DNA from 3 places in the Janthinobacterium sp. GMG1 genome. Region 3 is predicted to be linked to each of the others. Evidence: predicted binding sites of a transcription regulator. Region 3 holds the regulator's gene; each other region holds the start of a gene.

Region 1 (6,178 bases), on a different contig from region 3:
CTCATGCCTGCTCCTCGGCATGAAAAGCCTGGTCGAGGCGCCGCATGCGCCAGGCATAGAAGGCGATGATGGCCAGGTACACCAGCGAGGCGCCCTGAGCCGCCATATAAAAGGGCAGCGGCCAGCCGAACAGATTCAGATGCAACAGTTCGCGCGCATAAAACACGGTCAGGAAGCCCGTCAGCAGCCAGACCAGCAGCAGGATGGCCGTCAGGCGCCGCGTCTTGCGCCAGTGCACATCGCGGCGCGCCTGCAGCTCGGGGCCGGGCGTGCGCGCCGGCCGCGCCGGGGGAGCGCTTGGGCTCGGCTTATCCATACGTGACCTCATCCTCTTCTGGCGCGTCCGGCAACAGCAGGGCGATGCTCAGGCGCAGCAGGGTGCCCGGCAGCTTTGGCGACTGCGCGCGCGGATTGTTAAAAATATCGACTTCGGCGCCATGCTGCTGGGCAATTTCGCGCACGATGGCCAGGCCCAGGCCGCTACCGTCGACATTGCTGCCGAGAATGCGGTAAAAGCGTTCGAACACGTGCGCCCGCTCGGCCGGCGCAATGCCGGGGCCCGTATCTTCCACTTCCAGGATGGCCAGTTCCAGGGTGCTGCGCACGCGCACCGTGACGCTGCCGCCGGCCGGCGTGTAGCGCAGGGCATTGTCGATCAGGTTGCTCAGCAGCTCGCGCAGCATCATGGCATTGCCGGAAATCATGATCGAATACGCGGGCTGCTCGAAACCCAGGTCGATATGCTGGGCAAACGAGGCTTGCACCCAGTCCTGCACCACGCCGCGCGCCAGCTCGCTCAGCTCGATCGGCTCGAACGCCGTGCCCGCCTGCGGCTGGTTTTCCGCGCGCGCCAAGGCCAGCAGCTGGTTGACCAGGCGCGTGGCCGCTTCCGAACTTTTCGCCAGTTGCAGCAGCGAGCGGTGAATCTCGTCGTGGTCGGTCTGGCGCAGGGCCAGTTCGGATTGCATGCGCATGCCGGCCAGCGGCGTCTTCATCTGGTGCGCGGCATCGGCGATGAAGCGTTTCTGCATGTCGATCGACAGCGACAGCCGCGCCAGCATCTCGTTGAGCGATCCGACCAGCGGCGTGATTTCCTCGGGCACCTGGCCCGATTCGATGGGCGATAAATCGTCGGGCGGCCGGGCGCGTATGCGTTCCTGCAATTGCGCCAGCGGCGACAGGCCGCGCGCCAGGGCAAACCAGACCAGGGCCAGGATCACGGGCAGGATGATGAACTGCGGCAAAATCACGCCCTTGATGATTTCATTGGCCAGCTGGGCGCGTTTTTCCAGGGTTTCCGCCACTTGCACCAGCGCGCGGCTGGGCTCATCGTCATTGCCGGAAGGAATGTCGAGATAGCTGAACGCCACGCGCACGGGCGTGCCATGGATGGTGTCGTTGCGAAACAGCACCATGCCGCTGCGGTATTTGTCGGCGTCCTGTGGCGGCGGCAAATCGCGGTCGCCGTCCAGATATTCGCCGCGCGGACCCACTACCAGGTAATACAGGGTGTCGATATCGTCGCCGCGCAGGAAGTCGCGGCCGCTATTACTGCTGTTCTTTTCCGGCACGCGGCGCAGCATGGCGCCGTCGGCCTGCTTGACCTGCTGCGTCAGCACCGTCACGCTGTCTTCCAGCGCATGGTCGAACGGCTGATTGGCGATGCCCTTGGCCACCAGATAGGTAATGGCAATGCTCATCGGCCACAGCAGCAGCAAGGGCGCCAGCATCCAGTCGAGGATTTCGCCGAACAGCGAATGCTCGATGGTGTCATCCTGTTCCGTGGTGGGCGGCTCGAACCAGTCGTCGTCTTCTGGCTCGTCCGCTGGCGCCTCGCGCGCCTTCACTTGCTGGCGGGTCCGCTGGCCGGGCTTGCCGACTCGCCCGCTTCAGCGTTCAGGCGCGCCGTTTCCGAGTATTTTTCCAGGCAATAGCCGAGGCCGCGCACGGTGGCGATGCGCACGCCGCCCACTTCGATCTTCTTGCGCAAGCGGTGGACATACACTTCGATGGCGTTGTTCGACACTTCTTCGCCCCATTCGCACAGGTGGTCGACCAGCTGCTCTTTCGAGACGAGGCGGCCGGTACGGCCCAGCAAGATTTCCAGCAAGCCCAGTTCGCGCGCCGACAGGTCGAGCATCTGGTCGTTGATGTAGGCGCTGCGCCCCACCTGGTCGTAGCTGAGGGGGCCATGCTTGATGATGGCGGCGCCGCCGCCGGCGCCGCGGCGCGTCAGGGCGCGCACTCTTGCCTCCAGTTCCGACAGGGCGAACGGCTTGGCCATATAATCATCGGCACCGAGGTCGAGGCCATTCACGCGTTGCTCGATGGAATCGGCGGCCGTCAGTATCAGCACGGGCAACAGCGAGGCGCGCGCGCGCAGGCGGCGCAGCACTTCCAGGCCGGACATCTTCGGCAGGCCCAGGTCGAGGATCAGCAAGTCGAATTCCTGGGTGGACAGGGCCGTATCGGCCTCCTGGCCCGTCTTGACGTAGTCGATCGCATAACCGGACTGGCGCAGCGAGCGGGTCAGGCCATCGGCCAGCACGCTGTCATCTTCGGCAAGTAAAATACGCATGGTGCACTTCCTATGCTTGCGGCGGTAGAAGTTTGTATTGTGTTTCATTTTCCGCAAGGTGGCGAGTTTTTGTGAGAAACCAGGCTTGTATTGATCTGTTTCAAAACAAATCCACGTTCCGCTTGCATTGATCACTGTTTTTTTATACAGTACTGTCTGTGTAAAGAATTTAACCCACTGGCGCTATCGCAGGCTGCACGGTTCACGTAGATGCGTCACGTGAATCCGCACCTGTAGAACGGCTGAAAGAACATATGGACGATAAAAAAGCTGTAGTACCCGCATCGGAAAAAGCCAAGGCGCTCGCCGCCGCACTGGCGCAGATCGAGAAGCAGTTTGGCAAAGGTTCGGTCATGCGCATGGATGCCAGCGCAGCGATCGAAGAAGTGCAAGTCGTGTCGACCGGTTCGCTCGGCCTCGATATCGCGCTGGGCGTGGGCGGCTTGCCGCGCGGCCGCGTGGTGGAGATCTACGGTCCGGAATCGTCGGGTAAAACCACCCTGACCCTGCAAACCATTGCTGAAATGCAAAAACTGGGCGGCACTTGCGCCTTTATCGATGCCGAGCACGCGCTGGACGTCGGTTACGCGCAAAAGCTGGGCGTGAACCTGCATGAATTGCTGATCTCGCAACCGGACACGGGCGAGCAGGCGCTGGAAATCTGCGACGCCCTCGTGCGTTCGGGCAGCGTCGACCTCGTCGTCATCGACTCCGTGGCCGCACTGACGCCACGCGCCGAGATCGAAGGCGATATGGGCGACTCCCTGCCAGGCCTGCAAGCACGCCTGATGTCGCAAGCCCTGCGCAAGCTGACCGGTTCGATCAACCGCACGAATACCCTGGTCATCTTCATCAACCAGATCCGCATGAAGATCGGCGTGATGTTCGGCAGCCCGGAAACGACCACCGGCGGCAATGCGCTGAAATTCTACGCCTCCGTGCGCCTGGATATCCGCCGCACCGGCTCGATCAAGTCCGGCGATGAAGTGATCGGCAATGAAACCAAGGTCAAGGTCGTCAAGAACAAGATCGCGCCACCGTTCAAGGAAGCGCACTTCGACATCCTGTATGGCGCCGGCACCTCGCGCGAAGGCGAAATCCTGGACCTGGGCTCGGATGCCAAGATCGTGGAAAAATCCGGTTCGTGGTATAGCTACAACGGCGAACGCATCGGCCAGGGCAAGGACAACGCCCGCGCCTTCCTGCAAGAGCGTCCGGCGCTGGCCCGCGAAATCGAAAACAAGGTCCGCGCTTCGCTGGGCGTGCGCGAACTGCCGCCGCTGGCTGCTGAAAAGCCGGAAAAAGCCGATAAAGCCGCCGACAAGGCTGCCAAGGCAGAAGCCAAGGCTGCCGAGTAAGCTGCCGTCAGCCACCATTCGCACTGGCGGATGGTGTCTGGCAAGGTGTGACCATGATCGCCGTCCCGCGCTGTTGCGCCGGGCGGCGATTGTGTTTGGGTGCTGTGATCGTGGAATGAAAGACAAGGTGGGTGTATGGCCGCAGTACAACTAAGCCTGAAGGGCAGGGCGCTCCGCTTTCTGTCGATGCGTGAACACAGCCGCATGGAATTGCGGCGCAAGCTGCAGCGCCATGCGCAGGAGGGCGATGACGTGGAAGCCTTGCTCGACAGCCTGGAGCAAGCCAACTGGCTGTCGCAGGAGCGCTTTTCCGAGTCGCTGATCCACCGCCGCTCGGCCCGCTTCGGGAATAGTCGCATCATGGCCGAATTGCAAAGCCATGGCATAGCCGGCGAGGCGCTGCAGGAACTCAAGGCGGGCCTGGCCGAAGGCGAGACCGCGCGCGCCTGCGAAGTGTGGCGCCGCAAATTTGGTGAAGTAGCGCAAGATGCCGAGCAACGCAACAAGCAGATGCGTTTTTTGATGCAGCGCGGCTTTTCGCAGCGCGCCGTGCAGGTGGCCTTGAAGGGGCTGGACCCCGACGAGGAATAAGGCTGGCCATGGCGGCCCCGTCGTGCCGCCATGAACTGCGCTCTCAAACGCCATCTGTTTCCCGTATGGCGACGCCGCGCGATCGGGTATGCTGGCGCTCGAACGCTGTGCGATGCGCGCGGCACCACTGATCGTGACAGGATGCAAGATGAGCAACTGGAATGCCGGCTATATGGCCGAAATCGCCTATACCTATGGCTATTACGAAGAATTGAATCCGTTGCGCCTGCGGTTGCCCCTGCTGGCCGCCGGCCTTGCCTTGCCGGCCAGCGGCACGGCTTGCGAGTTGGGCTTTGGCCAGGGCATCAGCGCCAACATCCATGCGGCGGCGTCCGCCACGCGCTGGCATGGCAATGATTTCAATCCTTCCCAGGCCGCCTTTGCGCAGGAGCTGGCCAGCGCGGCCGGCGCCGGAGCGCAGTTCACGGACGAATCGTTCGCGCAGTTTTGCCGCCGCGACGACTTGCCCGATTTCGACTTTATCTGCCTGCACGGGATCTGGAGCTGGGTCTCGGCGGACAATCGCGCGCTGATCGTCGACTTCCTGCGGCGCAAGCTGAAAGTCGGCGGCGTCGTCTTCATCAGTTACAACACGCAGCCAGGCTGGGCCGCCATGATGCCGATGCGCGACCTGATGGCCGAACATAGCCGCGTCATGAGTGCGCCGGGCCAGGGCGTGCTGGCCAGAGTCGCTGGCGCCATCGATTTCGTCGACAGGATGATCGCCGCGCAACCGCGCTTCCTGGAGGCCAACCCGCTCCTGGCGGACCGCATCGACAAGCTCAAGGCGATGGATGGACATTATCTTGCCCATGAGTATTTCAATGCCGACTGGCAGCCGATGGCCTTTTCCAGCGTCGCGGCCATGCTGGGTGAGGCCAAGCTCGAGTTTGCCGCGTCCGCCACCTATACCGCTCTGGTCGACATGCTGAACTTGACGGCCGAGCACCAGCAATTCCTGGCCGAGATACCCGATCCCATCTTCCGCGAGACGACACGCGCCTTCCTCGTCAACGAGCAGTTCCGCAAGGATTACTGGGTCAAGGGCGCGCGCAGGCTGACGCCGCTCGCCCAGGCCAGCGCCTTGCGGGCCGTGCGCGTGATGCTGGCCGTGCCGCGCGACGAAGTGGTGTTGAGCGTGCATGGCGTGCTGGGCGACGCCGATATGGATGAGCGCGTGTATGCGCCCGTGCTCGATGCCATGGCCGACCATCGCGTCTACACGATAGGCGAGCTGGAGCAGCAACTGGCGGGCAGCGAAGCCAACCTGGCCGCCTTGCTGCAGATCATGCTGGTGCTGGTCAGCAAGGGTAGCGTGCTGGCTGTCCAGGACGAGGCTGACATCGCCGTGGCGCGGCCGCAGTCGGCGCGCCTGAATGCGCACCTGCTGGAACAGGCGCTGGCAAGAACCGATTTGAACATTCTCGCCAGTCCCCTGACGGGCAGCGGCGTGGCTGTACCGCATTTACAACAGCTATTCCTGTGGGCGAAACTGCAAGGTTGTTCAACGCCGCAAGAATGGGTGCGCGCGACATGGCCGGTGTTGCTGCGCTTGAACCAGTTGGTGACGAAGGACGGGCAGCCCTTGTTGACGGAAGAGGAAAACCTGGCCGAACTGCTGGCGCACGCACAGCATTTCTCTGCGCGGAAC
Region 2 (6,178 bases), on a different contig from region 3:
GAGGCGGCCGCTTTTTCGATCGCAGCGCTCGTTGCGCGTTCAGCCTGCAGCTTCGCGGCATCAATCATTTCGATGGCTTCAATCGAGTTGATCTTTGCAAGGCCGTTGTGGGGCACGAAGGAATAGAACTGGTTATTTCGAGAGAGGACGTATGCATCAGGCGTGGAATCACCTGGAGTAGGTACCGCGGCGACTACCAGCAAGCCATTCAAGAAGCCGACTTTGACCGTTGCTCCTATTGCCCAGTTCTGCTTACTTTTCCTGATCATCATTTGTTCCGGTGGTTGCTGTTCAATGACGTCATTAAACACCATGTTTATATTGCGAGTCAAACAGTTTGTTTAATATTTCAGAAAAAATTACACGTGATGAATTTTTAGGCGAAAAAAAGCCCGCGTAATGCGGGCTGGGATGGTGTTGGTGTTTGCCTAGAACGGAAGGGCGACGTCAGGCAGCAGCGTTAGCGCGGGAGTATAGCTACGCCACCCAATCTCATGGGCATTGAGGTGCTTGATGATTTCGTCGAGCTTGAAAGTAGCGTAGCTGTGCGAGAAGCCGCCCACGCGAGGCGACAGGAGCATGATTGGCAGGGTGGGGAAAAGATTCTGCGCGCGACGGAGCAGGCTTAGATTAGGAGTAGGGTGGACTTCAATCAACGGAGCGAGCACAACAGCCAGTCGAATGCCCTTGGCTTCTACTATAGCGGCTGTGATGTTCAACAGGTCGGGCAGTTACAGTGCGTATTGCGTCGAACACTTGCCTGTCGCAGCCCAATACAAAACCGGGTTTAGATCGGAAGCATTAATCAAAAACCGACCATTTCTATACATAATCTCAGCCATATCCTCAGCATGCCCGCCAGCGTAGCCCTGCCGCATCCATCTATCCAGATTGCAAGGCATCTTTTTCGGTTTTCCCGTGAGAGATAGTATTGTCACCAGGTCACCGTTTTGGTCGCCTGGGCGCCGAACAGCAGCGATCATTTTATCAATCGGCGTGGTGTGGATCCATTCGATACGCATTCCGTATTGTGCCAATAGTTCAATTAGCGGCTGGCCAGTGTAGGTCTTGAACGGCCCGACAAATTTTGCAATAGCGGCTGGTTCCTTGATTTGCTGCGCACCAGCCCCGCCGGTGGACATAATGAGGGTGGCTGCTGCAATTCCCAGTGCGGTGCGCCTCATATCCGGCCGCCTTCGCGGCGGATCACGCGACCAATAATAATACACTCGGCACCACGACAAAGCTTGCGGTGATACTTGCGTTGGTCGGCATTATCCGACATCAACCACCACTCGCCAGCATCGCGCGACATGCGCTTGACGATAGCCTCACCTTCGTAGTTGATGGCGTAGACCTCGCCGTCGAGCGGCTTTTTGTCACTCAAGTTAATTACAATCACGTCGTTCTCATATAGAGCAGGTTCCATACTTTCACCGCGTACTTTGGTGGCCAACAGCTGAGTAGGGTGGTAGCCCTCGCGGTCGGCCCAGTCGCGAGGAATGCTCACCAGGCCGCCGTCGGAGTTGTCGGGTTCGGTCTGAACGCCATTGATACCAGCCTGCAGCCGTAGTTGAACCTTCGGGATTTTGTAGTAGTCGCCGGACGAATCGTCGCGTAGCTCCACACGCATCGAGCCTGGAATGCCAGGATCATCCGGGGGGGCTAGCATCATCTGGCCAGCACCAGTATCAAGCCAAGTTGCGGAGCAACCAAATACTGCCTGAGCTTTTAGCATTCCTGATTTTGATATGCCGCGCGCCTCCCAATTGTTGATGGTCTGGGGTGACGCGTTCATGGCGCGCGCGACGTCGGACTGGCCTTCAATCCCCTTTAGGAGTTTGGCCGCCTCATAAAGTCGTGTCATTTGATTGTGCATCCGCTATTTTCACGTTAACTAAACAGTTTGTGTTACACAAGATGGTTAAGAATGTTTGACTTGTTTATAAACATAGTGTTTAATGTCGCTAAATCTACCAACCAGGTAACCAGCGATGTCAGACCACAAAGCACTTATCGAATCACTCGGCGGCGCCACAAAACTGGCTGAACGGCTCGGCTACGATAAGCAGGGCGGCGTTCAGCGGGTGCAGAACTGGACCGTTCGCGGCGTGCCTCCGAAAGTTCAGCTCGCCCACCCAGAAATCTTCTTTCGACCGGCGGAGGCTACCGCCTTGCGCCGCGATACCGACCCCGCGCCCGACTCAGGCCACGGCGGCCGCCATCCGCCCACCACCAACGCCATCTTCGACACCGTGCCACCGCGGGCCGCCGAAGGCATAGACCAGGGCGCCAAGCCATGATCCGCCTGATCCCCATTTCCCCGTCGCGCTCGAATGCCGTCAACGTTTCGGCGGGTGGACTGTTGCCAGTTTTGGTCGCGCCACTGATTGAGATTCCACAGTGATCGTCAGCACAGAGGCAATCACCGCTTTTCCAGGAGCAAAGTCGACACCCCATTCACGTTCGACAACCGTCCCATTGACTGTGAGGCCGTGGATTAAGCCAGTTATTTTGTCGCCAACAGCAGGCGCTGGCACGGCTTTAGGCCAAGGCACCGGAGCGTTCGCATCCAGAGCGAGCCTTACCACATAAGTTTCGTTTTCCATGGAGGTTGCCTTTCCTGTGAATTGACATGCAGGAATAGAAATTTAACACGTTGGCAACTTCTGCCTATTTTTTCGCTGTACCCAAACCCTGTAACACCGACCACCAGGAGAAAACCATGAAACAGAAGCAAAAACGTACCGCGCTCGTCAAGGGCTACATCACCGACGAGAACAAAGATGCCCTGCAAGCCGCATGCACTTCGATGCGCAAGTCGGTCAGCGACGTGCTGAACGAATGCACGATCGTGATCATCCGCAATCACCTGGACGCCAGACCGAAACGGAATGATACGCCGCCGTTTTCGAGCGGGGCTAGACCCAAATCACGGGAAAAGCTGGGCCCACTCCAGGCGCAGCGCCCCAGCTTTGGCCTGGTCCCGCGCGTTGTGCGGATGCGGGTTTAACGGCATGGAGGCAGCTATTGAATAAGCAAGCCGAGGTCACAGCCGAGGAAAAGGAGCTGGTCTTCCAGCGTTCCATGATCTACCGCCAGGCCGAGAAGGACTTGCAGGGCGCCAAAGACGGGGAGGGCGAGAGTACGGCGAAGGCCGCGCACAAGGAAGCGCGCCAGAAATGGCGCGATGCCACCGACAGAGTGGCGAAGAAGTACGAGGTGCCGCGGCGCGAGCCGCCATAACGAACCCGCACCCGACAGCTACAGCATTGCACGGCCGGAATCGGCCACTTTATTAAATATCAACTTGGAGCCTGACATGAAGCAAACACCAATCCATTCCCCGAGCCAAACGCTCGACAACGTCGCCGGCAACGGCCAGCTGCTCGATGCGGTGATGGTAAAGCTGGACCTGAAAAACGACGCAGCCTTGTCGCGCGCACTCGAAGTGGCGCCGCCGGTGATCTCGAAGATTCGCCACGGCCGCCTGCCGGTCGGCCCCTCGCTGCTGATCCGCATGCACGAAGTAACCGACATGGCTATCCGCGAGCTCAAAGCCATTGCCATGTTGGCCGCGCCAGAGGTGGCGGCTTGACTTGGTCGACCATGCAGCTCGAGTCCGGCGCCAGCGCGGCGCAGGCCGAGCAGGGCGCCCAGCAGCAGGAACAGGCCGAGCGCGAATTGCCGGTCGATCCCGGCCACGTGCGGACGCGCCAGCACTACGAAGCAATGCTGCAGGAACTGCAAGGCCAGAAATGAAAAAAGCCCGCTTGCAGGCGGGCTTCCTTGAAACAACAAAAATTCGCGAAAGAATTTATGACCGAAATTGTACAACACAAAGGCATCACGATAGCGAATACGCTGATCGCGGTCGATAAAGAAGGCCGCTTTTGCCTCAACGACTTGCACAAGGCTGGTGGCGCGGAAAGCCGCCACCAGCCAGCATTCTTTTTCCGCCGCTCGGAAATCCAGGAACTGGAGGCGGAATTAAACTCTGCGCCGGCGCAGAGTTTGCCGACCATCACCACCCAGGGCCGTAACGGCGGCACCTACGTGTGTAAGGAGCTGGTGTACGCCTACGCCATGTGGATCAGCCCCAAGTTCCACCTGGAAGTCATCCGCACCTTCGACGCCGTGGCCACCGGCCAGGCGCCAGTCGCTGCGCCGAAGCCCAGCGCAATCTCGCCCGCCAAGGAATTCCGCGCCATCTTCGGCATCGCGCGCCTGATCGGCCTCGACAAGAATGCCGCGGCGATCAGTGCGAACCAGGGCACGGCCGCGCTCACCGGCGTCAACATGCTGCAGCTGATGGAGCGCACGCATCTGGCCACGCCGAGCCAGGAGATTTATTACACGCCGACGGAACTGGGCAGCCGCTTCGTTAAGAGCGCCAAGGCATTTAATCAGCTGCTGGCACAGGCTGGCCTGCAGGAGAGCATCTCCGGACACTGGGTGCCGACGGAAAAGGGCAGGGAGCATGCGCTCGTAATGGACACCGGCAAGGCGCACTCAAGCGGCACGCCCATCCAGCAAGTGAAATGGCGCGACTCGGTACTGGCGGAGGTGGCATTGTGACTGGCCAAGCTGACAATCGCGCGCGTCCGACTTTTGGCGTAAACAAGACGAAGCGCCGCCGCTCAGGCATCACGCTCCCGAAACAGGGTTCGCGCTCATACGCGCTGCTGCAAGCGATGCTGGCCGGACCAGGCACCTTCTACCAAATCTGCGAGCGCGCTGGCTTCGATATCGAAGAAGCGGGCATGGAACACCGCCTGCGCATGATCTTCTCGCGCTTCATCCAGGGCAATGTGCGCCAGGTTGGCATTCGCTACGTGCTGAAAGACGCCTCGCGCGCGGCGCTGCTTGGCGTCGAGCCAGAACAGCCTGGCGAGGTGGCCACGCCACACTTTCGAGGTACGGTGGGTGCAATGCCTGTCGTGGTCGTTCGCCGGACAGCTGCCGAGGTGGGCCAATGAAGCGCGACGCCTTCACCTTGTCCCTCGACCTGGGCACAGAGTTGATTATCGACAACTTCGCCGGCGGCGGCGGGACCAGCACCGGCCTGGAGCAAGCATTCGGCCGCCCGGTCGATATCGCCATCAATCACGACCCCGAAGCGCTAGCCATGCACGCGGCAAATCACCCGTACACCACGCACCTGTGCGAGAGCGTGTGGGACGTCGACCCGATCAAGGTCACCGGCAACCGCCCGGTCGGCCTGGTCTGGCTATCTCCCGATTGCAAGCATTTCAGCAAGGCCAAGGGCGGCAAGCCCGTCGAGAAGCGTATCCGTGGCCTGGCCTGGGTGACGCTGCGCTGGGCGGCAAAGTGCAAGCCGCGCGTGATCATGCTGGAAAACGTTGAGGAATTTAAGACATGGGGCCCGCTGCTGGTCGAGGCCGACGGCAGCGCCAAGCCGGACCCTGCGAAGAAGGGCAAGACGTTCGACAGCTTCATCCGCCAGCTGCGCGCACACGGCTACATTGTTGACTACCGCGAAATGCGCGGTTGCGACCACGACACGCCTACCATCCGCAAGCGCTTCTTCCTGGTGGCACGCCGCGACGGTATCGCCATCAAGTGGCCAGAGCCTACTCACGGTGCGCCCGACAGCATCGGCGTTCGCGCCGGCAAGCTGTTGCCGTACCGCACGGCGGCCGAGTGCATCGACTTCAGCCTGCCGTGCCCATCGATCTTCGAGCGCGACAAGCCGCTGGCGCCGGCCACGCTACGCCGCATCGCCAAGGGCATCATGCGCTACGTGGTTGACGCTGCCGATCCGTTCATCGTGAACACGGCCAACAGCAAAACCACCGGCAGGGCCCCGAACGTTTGGGAAACGGCCGAACCGCTACGCACCATCACCAGCGCACCAGGGTTTTCCGTCGTGGCGCCGACTATCGTCCCGGTGACACATCAGGGCGGCGACCGTACCGAATCCATCGGCGAGCCGTTCCGCACAATCACTGGCGCGCACCGCGGCGAGAAGGCCCTGGGCGTGGCCACGCTGGTACAGGTGGGCTACGGCGAGCGTCAGGGCCAGGCGCCGCGCGCGCTGGATATTAAGAAGCCGCTGGGCACGGTGGTGGGAGCGGCATCGAAGCATGCGCTGATAGAAGCAGAGCTTGCAGCATTCGTCATGACCAATACCACTGGCCACCCTGGCGCGGGCGCT
Region 3 (6,178 bases):
GCGGGCGCGACGAAGGTCATCTTCGCCTCGGCCGCGCCACCGGTGATTTACCCGAACGTGTACGGCATCGACATGCCGACGCGCGACGAACTGATCGCCTATGGCCGCACGACGGAAGAAGTGTGCCGCGAAATCACGGCCGATTACCTGGTCTACCAGGATATCGGCGCGCTGAAGCAGGCGATCGCCGACGTCAATCCGGCCCTGACCAACTTCGAAGCATCGTGCTTCGATGGCGTCTACGTGACGGGCGACGTGTCGCAGGAATACCTGGATCGCCTGGAGTATGCGCGCCACCATCCGAAGGCGGCAGCGCCCGAAGATACGCCGCGTTCCCAGCTGAACCTGAACCTGGCGACGACAGAAGCATAAGTACCTGCCCGGCCGATGCCGGGCTTTTTTTTCTTTGCGATCATGAACGATAAAAAAAACTACGGCTTTACCACCACCATCCTGCATAACGACCGCCGCAAGGGCATCGAGCACGGCTCCCTGCACAAGCCCGTGCACACTTCCGTTGCTTTCGGTTACGCCGATGCGCGCCAGCTCGCTTCCGTGTTCCAGGGCAAGGAGCCGGGTTTCCGCTATGGCCGCCAGGGCAACCCGACTGTCTCCGCGCTGGAAGACAAGGTCAACAAGATGGAAGACGGCGTGGCGACCCTGTGCTTCGCCACCGGCATGGGCGCCATCGGCGCCGTGGTGCAATCCTTGCTGCGCGCCGGTGATCACGTCGTGTCGTCGGCCTTTTTGTTCGGCAACACCAACAGCCTGTGGCAAACGGTGACGGGGCAGGGCATCGCCGTGTCGTTTGTCGACGCCACCGACGTGGCCAATGTGGCGGCCGCCATCACGCCGGCCACGCGCATCGTGTTTGTCGAAACCATCGCCAATCCGCGCACGCAGATCGCCGACCTGGCAAAAATCGGTGACTTGTGCCGCGAGAAGGGTATTTTGTACATCGTCGACAACACCATGACGACGCCATACCTGTTCCGTCCGAAAGCGGTGGGCGCGGGCTTGGTCGTCAATGCGCTGACGAAATCGATTGGCGGTCACGGCAATGCGCTGGGCGGCAGCTTGACGGACACGGGCGTGTTCGACTGGACGCGGTATCCGAACATCTTTGAGAATTATAAAAAGGCGGCACCGGCACAATGGGGCATTGCGCAAATCCGCGCCAAGGCCTTGCGCGATTTCGGCGCCTCGCTGGGTCCGGAAGCGGCGCACCACATCGCCGTCGGCGCGGAAACCATGGCCTTGCGCATGGATCGCACCTGCTCGAACGCCCTGGCGCTGGCCACCATGCTTGCCGCCGATCCGCGCGTAGCGGCCGTGCATTACCCGGGCTTGGCGTCGCACCCGCAGCACGCGCTGGCGACGGATTTGTTCCGCAGCTATGGCTCGCTGTTCAGCTTTGAGCTGAAAGATGGCATCGACTGCTTCGATTTCCTCAATCGTCTCAATCTTGCTATTCCAGCGAGCAACCTCGGCGACACGCGCACCTTGGTGATTCCCGTCGCCCATACGATTTTCTACGAGATGGGCGCCGAGCGCCGCGCCAGCATGGGCATCGCCGAATCGCTGATACGCGTGTCGGTGGGTATCGAAGACGAGGCTGACCTGCTGGAAGATTTCAGTTCGGCATTGAGCGCATAATAATTATTCACTTTTTCCTGGAAAGGGCTTACATTTGTGTCTTATTTGATAAATATAAGTCTTTTACAAGAGGGTGATCATGCAGAAACTTACATTTGTTGTTGCGATGCTGTTTTCTTACGGCGCGTATGCCGATGATTTATCGGATGCAAATCGCTTGCTCGAAGCGCAATCCTATACCCAGGCGCTGAGTTTATATAACAAGCTCGCTTCAGCTGGTAATGCCGAAGCGCAGTTCCATCTTGGCGAAATGTATTTGTATGGTGAGGGTGTAACCAGTGACGTCAGCGCGGCCAGGGAATGGTTTCAGAAGTCCTCCACCGGCGGCAACAAGCAAGCGGATGCTGCGCTCGATCTGATCCGGCAGCGCGCCGCACGCCGTGCGGATATCGATTTCTATGCGCGCGATTACAAGGGCGCTGACATTTCCCTGAGCAAGTTTAACTGTGTGGAGCCGGTGGTGCCGGAGATGTCGCAGACCAAGCGCCAGATCATGGCGGTGCAGGAAGGACTCGACGCTTGGAGCGCCTGCTACAATGGTTTTGTCAAAAATCTCAACGCGTCATTGCCGCCTGGCAAAAACATTCCCCCAGACATTGAACGTTTGATGAATGAGCAGGAATTTACGCAAGCAAAGGCGTTGATGGAGAAGGCCTATACTGTGGTCAGTGCAGAAGCCAATCAAAAGGCGACTCAGACCGAAGCCAAAAGAGCGGCGTGGCAAGCCAGGACGGAAGCGTATGTGCTTGCCGAATCCGCCAAGAAGGCGGTGGATACCGCCGCTTTTGATAGTGATGGCCGGCGCCCGTCGTCCAAGATGCCTGCGGAGCGCCGCCCGCCGGTGGTTGTCGCGACTCCCGGCGGCAGCCGGTAATTCTCGCGCCATCTTGCTCGAAGTGTTGGCGCCAACAGCAACTGGCGCCAACCGCGCGCCCTGCAAAGGCGTGCTTGTCAATGCCAGCTGCGCATCAGTCCGACAGCCAAACCTTCCAATGCAAACTCGTCTTCCGGCGACACGGTAATCACCTTGAAGTCGGGGTTTTCCGGCAGCAGTTCGATGACGGAACCCGTCTTCTTGTAGCGTTTGACGGTGACTTCGTCGCCGATGCGGGCGACGACGATCTGGCCATTCTTGGCGCTGTCGACCTTCTTGACGGCCAATAAATCGCCATCCATGATGCCGGCGTCGCGCATGGACCAGCCGCGCACCTTCAGCAGGAAGTCGGGTTTGGCCGAGAACAGGGCCGGATCGACGTTGTAGCTCGCTTCCAGGTTTTCCTGCGCCAGGATGGGCGAACCGGCCGCCACCCGGCCGATCAGCGGCAGCGACATCAGCAGCGCTGCCGGCACTTTCGATGGCGCCGCTTCAGCGGCGGCGCCGATCAGGCGGATGCCGCGCGAGGTGCCGGGCGAAATCTCGATCGCGCCCTTGCGGGCCAGGGCCTGCAAATGCTCTTCGGCCGCATTGGCCGATTTGAAACCCAGTTCATTGGCGATTTCCGCACGGGTGGGAGGAAAGCCCGTGTTTTCAATCGCGTCCTTGATCAGGTTCAGGATTTGTTCTTGTCGTGCTGTCAGCTTGATCATGAGCGGTGGGTGCATACTAAAATGCTGTCTATATGAACAGTCTGTATTTTTGTACAGTATCGCCCACTATGCAAGGGGATTTCCGTGTTTTCGGCGAATTTCGCAAGAAATACTTGTCCATGGGCCGAAAGCACGCTGGCGCACGGGCTTTTCGGGTGCTGGTGGAAGGAATGATTGAAACGTTTGCAAAAGGCGGTTATAATCTTCGGCTGACCTTCCCACACCCGTCTTGACGCCGGGGTGGGCGATTATCAATCCGACCTGAAGGAGTTTGCATGCGTCATTATGAAATAGTCTTTATCGTCCATCCGGACCAAAGCGAGCAAGTGCCCGCGATGATCGAACGCTACAAAGCCAGCGTAACCACCCGCGGCGGTTCGGTTCACCGCGTGGAAGATTGGGGCCGCCGTCAAATGGCTTACTCGATCCAAAAGCTGCCTAAAGCACACTACATCTGCCTGAACATCGAATGCGACAACGAGACCCTGGTCGAGTTGGAAACAGCATTCAAATTCAATGATGCCGTGTTGCGTCACCTGACCGTTAAAATGAAGAAAGCTGAAACAGCTCCTTCGCCGATGATGAAATCGGTACAACGCGAAGACGCGGCCAAAAGCCACCGCACCGAAGCACCAGCAGCCGCTCCAGCCGCAGCCGCAGCAGCAGCTTAATTCTTGACCAGGATCGTGCGCTGAACCAGCTACAAGTCACCGCCATCATTGCCGAGCGCGAAATATTGCGCTATACCCCGGCAGGGCTGCCGATTGTGAATGCAGTATTGCAACACAGTTCGCAGCAGATGGAAGCAGGGATTGCCCGTTTGACCGAGTTTGATGTTGCCGCGCTAGCCGCTGGCGAAATCTCAGGCCGGTTCAGTCAGGCAAGCTTGGGCGGGGTGTATCAGTTCACGGGTTTCCTGGCCAGGAAGAGCCGCAACAGCAAGAGTTTGGTGTTTCACATCATTGATTTTAGTGCAGTCAATTTTGACTAGCGCATTTTAGATACAGGAGCCTGACATGGCATTCGGTAAAAAGTTCGACAAAAATAAGCTCAAGCTTAAAGAAAAACGCAAACAGCAAAACCCGTTGTTCAAACGCAAGAAGTTCTGCCGCTTCACCGCAGCTCACGTTGAGCAAGTCGACTACAAAGACGTCGACACGCTGAAAGACTTCGTCCAAGAAAACGGCAAGATCATGCCAGCACGCCTGACCGGTACCAAAGCGCACTACCAGCGCCAAGTTGACACCGCAATCAAGCGCGCTCGCTTCCTCGCGCTGCTGCCATACACCGATCTGCACCACGCTTAATCGGTCAGATATTCCTGGAGAAGAACTATGCAAATCATTCTGTTAGAAAAAGTTGTTAACGTCGGTAACCTCGGCGAAGTCGTCAAAGTCAAAGACGGTTACGCACGTAACTTCCTGATCCCGCAACGCCTGGCACGTCGTGCTACGGCAACCGCTGTGGCTGAATTCGAAGTCAAGCGCGCCGAACTGGAAAAAGCTGCTGCCGCCAAACTGGCCGCATCGCAAGCCCAGGGCGAAAAACTGAGCGGTCTGACCGTTCAAGTTGCTCAAAAAGCTGGTGTTGATGGCCGTCTGTTCGGTTCCGTCACCAACTTCGACATCGCTGAAGCGCTGACCAAGCAAGGTTTTGCTGTTGAAAAAGCACAAATCCGCATGCCTACCGGCCCGCTGAAGATCGTTGGCGAGCACAACGTTTCGGTTGCTCTGCACACCGACGTGGTTGTGGAAGTTGTTATCGCTGTCGTTCCAGACGCGAACGCGTAATCGTCTGCGGGCCTGGCCCGCAGGCATTGCCGCACTATGAAAAGCCGGGTTCGCCCGGCTTTTTTGTGGCCTTTTTTTCGCTCAATTTCAGCCCTTTATTTTTGCCAGCACGCCGAAGCGGGTATAATTCGCGCCATGAACGCCCCCTCTGATCCGCAACTGGATTCCCTCCGTATTCCGCCGCATTCGATCGAAGCAGAACAATCCGTTATCGGTGGTCTGCTGCGCGACAATGCCGCGTATGACCGCATCGCCGACTTCATGCATGCGGAGGATTTCTATCGCTATGACCATCGCATCATCTTCGAGCAAATCGTCAAGATGGTTAACGCTTCCAAGCCAGCCGATGTCATTACTGTTTTTGAAACCCTGACCCAGCTCGGCAAGGCCGATGATGTGGGCGGACTCGCTTATCTGAACGCCATGGCGCAAAACACGCCATCGGCTGCGAACATCCGGCGTTACGCCGAGATCGTGCGCGACCGCGGCGTGCTGCGCAAACTCATCACCGTCGCCGACGATATCTCCGGCACGGCCTTCAGCCCGCAAGGCAAGGAAGTCAAGCAGATGCTTGACGAGGCCGAATCGAAGATTTTCGCCATCGCCGAAGAAGGCGCACGCGGCGCCCAGGGCTGGACCGCCATCCAGCCCCTGCTGACGCAGGTGGTCGAGCGCATCGACGAACTGTACAGCCGCGACAACCAGAGTGAAATCACGGGCGTGCCCACCGGTTTCATCGACCTCGACCGCATGACCTCCGGTCTGCAGCCGGGCGACCTGGTGATCGTGGCGGGCCGTCCTTCGATGGGCAAGACGGCGTTTTCCGTCAACATCGGCGAAAACGTGGCCATCGACAGCGGCTTGCCCGTGGCCGTGTTCTCGATGGAGATGGGTGGCGCCCAGCTGGCCATGCGTATGCTCGGCTCCGTCGGACAGCTCGACCAGCACCGCCTGCGCACGGGCCGCCTGAACGACGAAGACTGGCCGCGCCTGACGAATGCGATCCAGAAGATGAACGACGCGCAGTTGTACATCGATGAAACGCCGGCGCTCAATTCCATCGAATTGCGCGCCCGTTCGCGCCGTTTGTCGCGTCAATGCGGCAAGCTGGGCCTGATCATCGTCGATTACTTGCAGCTGATGTC

What was found. The regulator LexA, encoded in region 3, represses DNA repair genes until DNA is damaged. The targets are predictions, from matches to a motif close to ACTGTATNNNNATACAGT.
Region 1: a site for LexA is predicted at 2,712-2,729, ahead of recA (recombinase RecA). Genes of this name have one in related genera too.
Region 2: a site for LexA is predicted at 1,939-1,956, ahead of SJI03_RS11340 (LexA family transcriptional regulator). Genes of this name have one in related genera too.

The regions. Positions count from the first base shown of each region.
Region 1 is NZ_JAXQNT010000001.1:252,777-258,954, forward strand. It holds gene SJI03_RS01200 (sodium:solute symporter family protein) at 1-5, opposite strand, end outside; gene SJI03_RS01205 (DUF4212 domain-containing protein) at 2-316, opposite strand; gene SJI03_RS01210 (sensor histidine kinase) at 309-1,847, opposite strand; gene SJI03_RS01215 (response regulator transcription factor) at 1,844-2,578, opposite strand; gene recA (recombinase RecA) at 2,833-3,936, shown strand; gene recX (recombination regulator RecX) at 4,072-4,527, shown strand; gene SJI03_RS01230 (class I SAM-dependent methyltransferase) at 4,676-6,178, shown strand, end outside.
Region 2 is NZ_JAXQNT010000003.1:570,165-576,342, reverse strand. It holds gene SJI03_RS11350 (hypothetical protein) at 1-314, opposite strand, end outside; gene SJI03_RS11345 (hypothetical protein) at 732-1,184, opposite strand; gene SJI03_RS11340 (LexA family transcriptional regulator) at 1,181-1,867, opposite strand; gene SJI03_RS11335 (hypothetical protein) at 1,995-2,303, shown strand; gene SJI03_RS11330 (hypothetical protein) at 2,343-2,609, opposite strand; gene SJI03_RS11325 (hypothetical protein) at 2,726-3,013, shown strand; gene SJI03_RS11320 (hypothetical protein) at 3,031-3,246, shown strand; gene SJI03_RS11315 (hypothetical protein) at 3,323-3,598, shown strand; gene SJI03_RS11310 (hypothetical protein) at 3,595-3,762, shown strand; gene SJI03_RS11305 (KilA-N domain-containing protein) at 3,820-4,578, shown strand; gene SJI03_RS11300 (hypothetical protein) at 4,575-4,979, shown strand; gene SJI03_RS11295 (DNA cytosine methyltransferase) at 4,976-6,178, shown strand, end outside.
Region 3 is NZ_JAXQNT010000008.1:187,463-193,640, forward strand. It holds gene purF (amidophosphoribosyltransferase) at 1-372, shown strand, start outside; gene SJI03_RS21095 (cystathionine gamma-synthase family protein) at 415-1,656, shown strand; gene SJI03_RS21100 (sel1 repeat family protein) at 1,736-2,530, shown strand; gene lexA (transcriptional repressor LexA) at 2,608-3,243, opposite strand; gene rpsF (30S ribosomal protein S6) at 3,519-3,914, shown strand; gene priB (primosomal replication protein N) at 3,935-4,234, shown strand; gene rpsR (30S ribosomal protein S18) at 4,260-4,550, shown strand; gene rplI (50S ribosomal protein L9) at 4,578-5,033, shown strand; gene SJI03_RS21130 (replicative DNA helicase) at 5,169-6,178, shown strand, end outside.